One region of the Duganella sp. 3397 genome, then DNA from elsewhere that is predicted to be linked to it. Evidence: predicted binding sites of a transcription regulator. Region 1 holds the regulator's gene; the other holds the start of a gene.
The links. Region 1 encodes sigma-54, which starts transcription at its own class of promoters, with help from an activator protein. Its sites were predicted from a motif close to TGGCANGNAANCTGCTTT; they were not measured.
Positions count from the first base shown of each region.

Region 2: a site for sigma-54 is predicted at 2,975-2,992, ahead of J2X54_RS06210 (circularly permuted type 2 ATP-grasp protein). Genes of this name have one in related genera too.

Region 1 covers NZ_JAVDVB010000001.1:819,403-824,574, reverse strand. The annotation lists gene J2X54_RS03635 (enoyl-CoA hydratase/isomerase family protein) at 1-28, opposite strand, end outside; gene J2X54_RS03630 (alginate lyase family protein) at 25-987, opposite strand; gene hpf (ribosome hibernation-promoting factor, HPF/YfiA family) at 1,053-1,412, opposite strand; gene J2X54_RS03620 (RNA polymerase factor sigma-54) at 1,488-2,972, opposite strand; gene lptB (LPS export ABC transporter ATP-binding protein) at 2,976-3,728, opposite strand; gene lptA (lipopolysaccharide transport periplasmic protein LptA) at 3,730-4,341, opposite strand; gene lptC (LPS export ABC transporter periplasmic protein LptC) at 4,351-4,956, opposite strand; gene J2X54_RS03600 (HAD family hydrolase) at 4,969-5,172, opposite strand, start outside.
Region 2 covers NZ_JAVDVB010000002.1:348,049-353,220, forward strand. The annotation lists gene J2X54_RS06200 (transglutaminase family protein) at 1-514, opposite strand, end outside; gene J2X54_RS06205 (alpha-E domain-containing protein) at 550-1,503, opposite strand; gene J2X54_RS06210 (circularly permuted type 2 ATP-grasp protein) at 1,514-2,944, opposite strand; gene J2X54_RS06215 (PRC-barrel domain-containing protein) at 3,099-3,617, opposite strand; gene J2X54_RS06220 (ferritin-like domain-containing protein) at 3,826-4,674, shown strand; gene paoA (aldehyde dehydrogenase iron-sulfur subunit PaoA) at 4,810-5,172, shown strand, end outside.

The sequences.
Region 1 (5,172 bases):
TGACGGCAGTTAAAACGTGTGCGCTCATGGTTGTCCTGTGGCCTTGTTCGATGATGGCAGATGTTCGAGCGGATTGGGCAAGGTCAAATCGCCGCCCAGGCGCGCCTGGAATTTCGCCGGCGCTGCGGCAGGCTGCCCCATGTGGCGGGCGTAGATCACTGCAAACGGCATGTCGCCAACCTCTTCCTGCCTGAAGCCGGTGGCCTGCTGCATGGCAGACGGATCGCGCGCGGCAGCGAGCGTAAATTTCACCAGCCGGTCCAAGGTTGGCGATTGCAGGTCGAGGATGGACGCCATCATGGTCAGCGGTGCGGCGGCGAACGCGTGGTAATGCAAGGCCTTGGCGCCGCGCGCCATTTCGGCTGGCAGTGCGCCGTCTGGCGCCACCTGGGCCATGGCGTTGTCGAACACGCCGTGGCCCCATTTTAAAAAGCGCTGGTCGCCGGTGACGGCGCCCACGGCGGTCACGGCCAGCCCTTCCCAGTAATAATGGTTGTTGCGCTTGCCCTTGCGGGTATCGGCGTGCGTGAGCGTGGCGTCGGCCAGCGTGGACAGCCACGCTTCGATGGATTTTTTCTGCGCCGGGGTGGCGGCCGGCTGCACGCGCGCGTAACTGAGCGCCAGGCCGCCCAAGGTCCACTTGCGCACGAAATACGCCTGCTCGCTCGACATCTTGCCCAGCATGGCCTGCTGCCCTGCCCAGCCCTCGAGCCAGTTCAAGGCGCAGGCGGCGTCCGCCGGTTTGCCGCTGGCCTGGTAGCGGCTGGCGTTGCGCGCCACGCCGGACAAGAATTGTTCGACCGGCTCGGTGCTGGCGATGTTTTTGGCCCGCCGCGCCGGGTCGATCACGGAGTGGTTGGCGTCGTTGTAGTAGCTGTTGGCGTCGATGTCGATGACGGCAGCCGGCGCCGGCTGGCACGTGGTGGCGTAGGAAGAGGAAGCAACAGCAAGAGCGGAAACGGTATAAACCAGGTAAACAATTTTCATGGAATCCCAAAAACAAGAAAGGGCGCCATGGTTGCGCCCTTAGTTGGTGTTGTCGCGCCGTTATTTTAAAGGGCGGCGGCAGCTGGTTCGAAGTTATCCGGGAGATGCTTGATCGCATCGTGGCCGTGCTGTTGGACTTTGCCTTTGTACTTCATGACCTGGCGGTCCAGCTTGTCGATCAGGGTGTCGATCGCAGCGTACAGGTCTTGCGACAGGCTCTCCACGTAGACCGTTTTACCGGACAGGCGCAGATTGATTTCAGCCTTTTGGCGCTTGGTTTTCTCTTTAAGGTTATCTACGGTCAGAATGACAGCAATATCAATCACTTGATCAAAGTGCCGTGTCACGCGTTCGAGCTTGCTCTGCACGTATTCACGAATGGCGGCGGTCACTTCGAGATGATGTCCACTGATGGTGAGATTCATACACACTCCTAAAGATAGATGTCGCTGACGGTTAGTGCGTTGCCCATTGATGCCGGGCACGCAGGAACCAGTGCACTACAAAGACTTGCGGAGACTGACTGGAGGGATTTTGAGGGCTTCGCGATATTTGGCAACAGTGCGTCGCGCAATCACCATGCCCTGTTCTCCCAGCATGTCCGCAATCTTACTGTCGGATAAAGGATTTTTAGGGTCTTCAGCTCCTGTCAGTTGCACGATCAATGCCCGTATCGCCGTTGAACTGGCTTCACCGCCTGCTTCGGTGGCGACATGGCTACCAAAAAAATATTTCAACTCAAACATGCCATGCGGCGTGAGCATGTATTTCTGAGTTGTTACCCGAGAAATGGTGCTCTCGTGTAAACCCAGTGTATCAGCAATTTCGCGAAGCACAAGGGGGCGCATGGCAACCGCGCCGTGCGAGAAAAAGTTCTTTTGTCGTTCTACTATCGCTTGCGCCACGCGCAGGATGGTGTCGAAACGCTGGCGCATATTCTTGATCAGCCACTTCGCTTCCTGCAGCTGCGCGCCCATGGCGCCCTCGCCGCCATCTCCCTTCTTCTGTTTGAGCAGGTTGGCGTACATGGCGTTGACGCGCAGGCGCGGCATGACGTCGTTGTTCAAACTGACCTGCCAGCCGGTACGCGATTTTTTCACGATCACGTCGGGCACCACGTAGTCGGAGACGTCGGACGCGAACGCCGCACCGGGATGCGGATTGCACTGGCGGATCACGGTCTGCGCCTCGCGCAGGTCTTCGTCGTCGCACAGCAGCGCTTTTTTCAGCTTGTTGAAATCGCGCTGGGCAAACCACGTCAAATGCTTTTCCACGATGGCCACGGCCATGCGTCGCGTGACCATCGGGATGCCGGGCAAGCGCTTGATTTGCAGCGCCAGGCACTCGGCCGCGTTGCGCGCGCCCACGCCGGCCGGATCGAAACTTTGCAGCAGCGACAACGCCGTTTGCAGCTCGTCGATATCGACTTCCAGTTCCTCGGGCAGGCGCGCGTGGATCTCGTCGAGCGCTTCTTCGAGGTAGCCGTTTTCATCGAGCGCGTCGATGATCAGTTCGACCAGCGCGCGGTCGCGCAGCTCGAGCACGGTCACGCGCATCTGCTCCATCAGGTGTTCGCGCAGGGTGCAGTGGTGGGCCTCGATCTGCGGGCGTGCGTCCTCGTCGTCGGGCGCCTTGCTGCGGCCGGCGTCGCTCCAGTCCATGTCCGCTTCGGCGGTGGTACTTTCGGTATCGGCAGCAGGGCCGTCGTAGGTGTCGGCCTCGCCTGCCGGCGCGGCTTCCTGCGGGCCCGACTCGGACGGCGCTTCGCCGGACGGCGCCTGCTGGCTGATGGCGCCGTCGGACAACAGGCGCAGTGAATGGTCGAGCGGATCGTCGAGCCGTTCGAGCAGCGGATTATCGGTAAGGAGTTGTTCGAGTTCCTGGTGCAGCTCCAGCGTGGAGAGCTGCAGCAAGCGGATCGATTGCTGCAGTTGGGGTGTCAGCGCGAGATGCTGCGAAGTTCGCAGTTGCAATGACTGTTTCATGGATTACATTCGGAAGTGTTCACCCAGGTAGACGCGGCGGACCGATTCGTCGGCGATGATGTCGTCCGGACGGCCCGAAGCCAGCACCGAGCCCTGGTTGATGATATATGCGCGGTCGCAGATGCCCAGCGTCTCGCGCACATTGTGATCGGTAATGAGGACGCCGATCTGCCGCTCCTTGAGAAAGCGCACGATGCGCTGGATCTCGATCACGGCAATCGGGTCGACCCCGGCGAATGGTTCGTCGAGCAGCACGAAGCGCGGGTTGGTAGCCAGCGCACGGGCGATCTCCACCCGGCGGCGTTCGCCACCGGAGAGCGAGAGCGCGGGGTTGTCGCGCAGCTTCTCGATTTGCAAATCGGCCAGCAGGGTATTGAGCCGTTCGGTAATGTCAGCCTTGGATAAAGACTTGCCGTCCACTTTTTGAATTTCGAGGACAGCGCGAATATTTTCTTCCACCGTCAGCTTGCGGAACACCGACGCTTCCTGTGGCAGGTACGACAGGCCGAGCGATGCGCGGCGGTGGATGGGCAGCCTCGAAATATCGACGCCGCTGATGTCGATGGTGCCGGCATCGGACGGCACCAGGCCGACGATCATGTAGAACGACGTGGTCTTGCCGGCGCCGTTGGGGCCCAGCAGGCCCACCACTTCGCCGCATTCCACTTGCAGCGAGACGTCGTGCACGACCTGGCGCTTGCCATAGCTTTTTTGCAGGCCGCGAACGATCAGGGTGCTACCGCAACTCGGTTCCATATCATTTCCCCGCAGGCTGGGTGGCAGGTGCTGGAGACGTCGGCTGGGCCGGCGCGATCGGCGGACGCTTGGACGACGGCTGGATCACCATGGTGCCGCGGCCGGCGCCCGGCTTGCTCTCGCCGCTGCTGGTATTCTTGACCGCGAACACTTCGCGGCGGCTGTCGTAGGAGATGAATTCGCCATCGACCTGGCTGGTCACCTTGCCCGCTTCGAGCTGCTTGATGCGGCCCTTGGAGATCAGCTTGACCAGCTCGGTCTTGTCGTCGTATTCGATACGGTCGGCCTGGCCTTCCACCCATTTATCGGTGTCGCCGTCGAGCTTCTGGCGGAACGTGGCCTGCACGCCGGGCGTGCCGGTCAGCACCACGAACTGGAAACCTTCGGGGTCTTGCGTGACCACCGCCTTGGGCGAGGTCATGCGGATAGTGCCGCGCGTGAGGATGACGTTGCCGGTGAAGGTCTTGATCTGCTTGACGTCGTCGGAGTCGGCCTGGTCGAACGATACTTCGATCGGCTTGTTGGAGTCGGCTTTTTCGGCGTGCGCCGGGATGGCCAGGGCCGCCAGCAGCAGTGCTGCCGACCAGAAGGTGTGCTTGGTGCTTGCTCTCATAATCTTCCTTTAGCGTGCCGCACGCGGCGGCACGGTGATCTTGCCGCGTCCACCCAGTTGGGTTTGCAGCGTTGCGTTGTTGGCGGTCATGCCCACGCCGGTGGCGACCGTATTGCCCAGGTGTAGCTCGACCGGTGCAGCGGTTTCCATCCGTTGCTCGTCCGGGAACACGGTGAGCGTGGACGTGGTCAGGCTCATGGCCTGCGACGCGGCGCCACTCTTGCCGCTGGCCGGGCGCACCACGCTGACGTTGCCGTTGAGCTTGACGCGTGAGTTGTCCTGGTCCACCCGGGCGGTGTCGCCACGCACCGTCATCGGTGGATGCTCGGCCGACAAGGTGTTGATGTAGGGCTTGACGATATCGGATGCTTCTTCGGCCGGCAGGTGCGTCAGCTTGTCGCCGGAGAGGATATAGGCCGGCTTGCCGTCCTTGGTCATGCGCACCACGCTGAACCGGTCGATGATGTAATCGGGCTCGTTGCGGAACTTGTCCTGCGCCGTATCCTGGTTCGATTCGTTAATCAGCTGCACCATCCAGCCCGTGCCGACGGCCACGAACACGCCGAGCACGACCATCCAGGTGAGCGGCCAACGATGTGCTGTTCTTTTACGCATGCCCGGTCTCCGTTACACCATGAATTGCGCCATGACGGCCGCGTGCGTGCCCTGCGCCTGCAACAGCAGTTCGCACACTTCGCGCACCGCGCCGCGCCCGCCCTGGGCGGTGGTGACGTGGTGCACGCGCGCCAGCACTTCGGGCCGGCCGTTCGGCACCGCCACCGCGAAACCGACGCGGGCGATGATGGGCAGATCGACCACGTCGTCGCCGAT
Region 2 (5,172 bases), on a different contig from region 1:
ATAGGTGGGCATGATCCTGGCACACGCCCTGGCCCAGCGCCAGGGCATCGCTGGCGGTGGTGGTCACCGCCGTTGCACCGCTTTGATACCGGACCGCACCAAAGATGTGCTCGGCTAAACTCATGAGGTCGCGCGATTGCGCGCGGCCGTCCGGCAGGCACGAGGCCGCCAGTTCGAGAATACCCGGCGTAGCCCCGGTCAGCCGGGTAGGCGCGGTAAACAACAGCGGCGACAGCGCATCGCCGTTCGGCACCCGGCCCTTGAGCGGCGCCGTGGTCTCGACGACGCCTGATGCGACAATGTCGAGACCACGGTGCGGCACATCCATGGTCATCATGTGCGACAGGTTGCCGAAAGCATCGGTATAAGCGTGCACATGACCGGGCACATTCAGGTGCCAGGACTGCACCTGTTGCTGCGGTTCCTTGCGCGGCGTCATGTGCAGTTGCTCGATGGTGTAAGCCAGCGGCGCCGTGTAGAGGTAGCGCGTTTCGTGCCGTATGGTCAGTTGCATTGCTTGCCTTTCGCTTTTTTCGCCTTTTTCGCCACTCAGGCCGCCAGTGGCACCAGGAAATCGCGGCTGACGCGATTGCCCAGTTGGTTGATGTCGGCCAGGAAACGGGTGAGGGTGTCGTGCAGGCCCGCCTCGAGGATGTCGTCGATCTTGGCAAATTGCAGCGCTGCGCGCAGGCGGCCCGCCAGGCGCTCGGTGTCGGCCGAGACATCGTTGCGTACCTCGGCCAGGTTCTGCACCACTTCGTCCATGCACGCCAGCAGCGAACGCGGCATGTCGGCACGCAACATCAGCAGTTCGGCGATGCGCGCCGGCGTGATCACATCGCGGTACACCTTGCGATAGATCTCGAAGCCCGAGACCGAGCGCAGCAGCGCGCCCCAATAGTAAAAATCGCGCTGGTTCATGGCGTCGCGCACGGCCGGGGCCGCAGTGCCGCTGTGGAATTTCACATCGAGGATGCGCGCCGTGTTGTCGGCGCGCTCCAAAAACGTACCCAGGCGGATGAAATGCACCGCTTCGTCACGCAACATGGTGCCCAAGGTGACGCCGCGCGAGAGGTGCGAGCGGTACTTGACCCACTCGAAGAATTTGCTGGGATCGTCCTCCAGCATATTACCCTTGAGCAGCTTCTGCATATCGAGCCAGGTCTGGTTCTGGGTTTCCCAGACCTCGGTGGTGAGGGTGCCGCGCACGGCGCGGGCATTTTCGCGCGCTTCGGTCAGGCACGAGACCACCGACGACGGATTGGCCGGGTCGCGCACCATGAAGTCGATGACTTCGCGCGCGGCCAGGGTGTCGTAGTGCTCGGCGAAGCGGTCTTCCAGCTCGGAAATGCCGAGCAGGGCGCGCCAGACCTGGGCGTTTTCTTCATCGGACTGCGGCAACATGCAGGTCTGCACATTGACGTCCAGCATGCGGGCAGTGTTCTCGGCGCGCTCGGTGTAGCGCGCCATCCAGAACAGGTGATCGGCGGTGCGGCTTAACATGGGTGTCTCCTTAGCGTTCCAAAATCCAGGTATCCTTGGTGCCGCCGCCTTGCGACGAGTTCACCACCAACGAGCCTTCCTGCAATGCCACGCGCGTCAGCCCCCCCGGCACCATCGAGATGGTCTTGCCGGACAACACGAACGGCCGCAAGTCGATGTGGCGCGGCGCGATGCCATTCTCGACGTACGTGGGGCACGCCGACAGGGCCAGCGTGGGCTGGGCGATATAGCCGTTGGGATTGGCGAGCAGGCGGGCGCGGAAGTCTTCGATCTGCTGCTTGGTCGATGCAGGTCCCACCAGCATGCCGTAACCGCCGGCGCCGTGGACTTCCTTCACCACCAGGTCGGGCAGGTTGGCCAGGGTGTAAGCCAGATCTTCCTTCTTCCGGCACTGGTACGTGGGCACGTTGTTGAGGATCGGCTCTTCCGACAGGTAGAACTTGATCATGTCGGGCACGAACGGGTAGATCGACTTGTCGTCCGCCACGCCGGTGCCGATGGCATTGGCCAGCGTGACGCGGCCCGCGCGATAGACCGACAGCAAGCCCGGCACGCCCAGCGACGAATCGGGACGGAACGCCAGCGGATCGAGGAAATCGTCATCGAGGCGGCGATAAATCACGTCGACCCGCTTGGGTCCGCGCGTGGTACGCATGAATACCGTGTTATCGCTGACAAACAAATCCTTGCCCTCGACCAGTTCCACGCCCATTTGCTGGGCCAGGAAAGCGTGTTCGAAATAGGCCGAGTTGTACATGCCGGGTGTCATCACCACCACGACCGGGTCGGTAATGCCCATCGGTGCGACCGAACGCAGGTTATCGAGCAACATGTCGGGGTAGTGATCGACCGGGGCGATCTTGTTGCGCGCAAACAACTCAGGGAACAGCCGCATCATCATCTTGCGGTCTTCCAGCATGTAAGACACGCCGGACGGCACCCGCAAATTGTCTTCCAAAACGTAAAACTCGCCTTCGCCGGCACGCACGATATCGACGCCGGCAATATGGGCATAGATGTCGGAGGCAACGTTAATGCCTTGCATTTCCGGTCGGTATTGGGCGTTCTTGTAGATTTGCTCGGCCGGAATCAGCCCGGCCTTGACGATATTCTGGTCGTGATAAATATCATGGATAAACATATTGAGCGCTTTGACACGCTGTACCAGACCGGCTTCCATCTGCTTCCATTCGGCAGCAGTGATAATGCGCGGAATGGTATCGAACGGAATCAGGCGCTCGGTGCCGGCGTCGTCGCCATACACCGCAAAGGTAATGCCCACCCGGCGGAAGGTCAGATCGGCCTCGGCCCGCTTGCGTTCGATCGTGTCGGGCGATTGCCGTTGCAGCCAGCCACAAAACTCGCGGTAATGCTCGCGCACTTCGGCGCTGGCATTGTGCGCCAGGCCATCGGCCGTCATTTCATTAAAAAATTTTCCCATAATATAACTTCTCCCGTGTTGGGAGCAGTTATATCAAGAAACATGCCAGAGGTCCCGCACAATTATGGTGCAAACGAAGAGTATGCCACCCGCGCGTACATAAAGTAAAAAAAGCACGCGAATAACGCGTGCTTTTATATGGGCAGACCGAGATTTAAAGGTTGCCTAACCCGGTACCACGGCTGCTCGAGTAGCCAGGATCGCTTTGCAGGCTGCCGGTACCAGCGCTCATCACGCTGCCGCTGGCGGTGCGGCTGCCTGGCATTGCTTGCTGAGTACCGTAGAAGTCATGGATTTGCGTCGAAAATTCGGCGCTGGCCATATCAGGCCAATTGTCCTTGTCGAAACCAGGGGCGTTCTTCAGATGGTCTTTGGAAACATTTAGCAGGAAGCGCTTGTTGACGGTGTCCAGCTGCAGCGCCTGCCATGGCACGGCAAACAGCTTGTCGCCCATGCCCAGCCAGCCGCCGAACGACAATACGGCATAAGCCACGTTACCCTGGCGCATATCGAGCATGATTTCCTTGATGTCGCCCAGGTCTTCTTCCTGCAGGTTATACACGTCTTCGCCGATCAGCGTGTCGGCGCCCATCAGGCGCGGGCCGGGGCCGTTGTCGGCGTCGGCGTAGTCGGTGTTGTAGATGCCATAGGTGTCGCGGTCGAGGTAGCTCATGGTGGTCTCCTGGTGTCCTGATGATGGGGGGGGAAGTCACACTGGCTTCGGCGTTGTTCGCCGATGTTTAGCGCAGCACAGGACCTATGATGCGGCGCGCTTGCCCAATCGGCTATAGGTGCACGCGCGGCAGACTTGTAGGACCAGGATGAGTAACTGCGGCACATAGCAAGATGCTACACTCGCGGCTTTGTCTCTTCGTCTCTCCATGCCCTCCCTATCCAACGCATACCAGGCCGCCCACGCCGCCAGCGGCGAACTGCGCGCCCGCGCCTTGCTGTGCTTGCTGGAATCCGACCCGTTCGAGAAGGTTGCCGCCGTCAACGCCATGGCGGACGCCGTGCGCGCCAACGCCTGCACACCCGATCCCTCGGCGCAGTTGCAAACGCCGGAAGACCGCCCAATCCCGGGCCGGCCAGACCTGCCGCAACTGGTGCTGCCCTCGGCCCTGGGCAAGCGCTCGATGAACACGGTCGAGGGGCGCGCCATGCTGATCCACGCATTGGCCCACATCGAATTCAACGCCATCAACCTGGCGCTCGACGCGCTATGGCGCTTTCCCGGTCTGCCCGCCGCCTACTACACCGACTGGCTGAAGGTGGCAGAAGAAGAGTCCCTGCATTTTTCGCTGGTGGCCGCGCACCTGGTCACGCTCGGCTATGCCTACGGCGACTTCACCGCCCATGGCAGCCTGTGGGAAATGGTAGCCAAGACCACCGGCGACGCGCTGGCCCGCATGGCCCTGGTGCCGCGCGTGCTGGAAGCGCGCGGCCTGGACGCCAACCCGCCGATGCGCGCCAAGATTGCCCAGGCCGGCGACCACCAGGCCGCAGCCATTCTCGACATCATCCTGCGCGACGAAATCGGCCACGTCGAGGTCGGCAACCGCTGGTACCGCCACCTGTGTGCGCAGCGCGGGCTGGCACCGCGCGCGACCTTTGCCGCCCTGTGCGAAGAATACTGGGCGCCGGTGCCGCGCGGACCGTTCAACATCGAAGCGCGCCGTCTGGCCGGTTTTACCGAGGAAGAAATCGCCGACCTTTGCGCGAACAAGTAATTCTACGTAGGCCGAACTAACCGCAAGTCAATAGTGCGGATGTCGTCCTGGCAATGCGATTAAGATGTTTTGACTCATCCGGCCACAGGTCGTCGATGAACCACCAACACACTCTAGCCACAGGACGAATCGATGATGAACGACCTCAGCGATGTAAAAATCACCCGGCGCGATCTGCTGATCGCAGGCGCCATTTCCGCCACCACGGCCGCCGTACCCTCGGTGGCTGGCGCCCAAAACAACAGCAACGGCGGCGGCGCTGGCGCCCCAGCCCCGGCAGCAGCTGCGCCGGTGATGAACAAGGTCACGCTGATCGTCAACGGCCAGTCGCGTGCGGTGGAGGTCGATACCCGCACCACCTTGCTCGATGTGCTGCGCGAAAACATGCACCTGACCGGCACCAAGAAGGGCTGCGACCACGGCCAGTGCGGCGCCTGCACCGTCATCGTCGAAGGCCGGCGCATCAATTCCTGCCTGTCGCTGGCGGTGATGCACGAC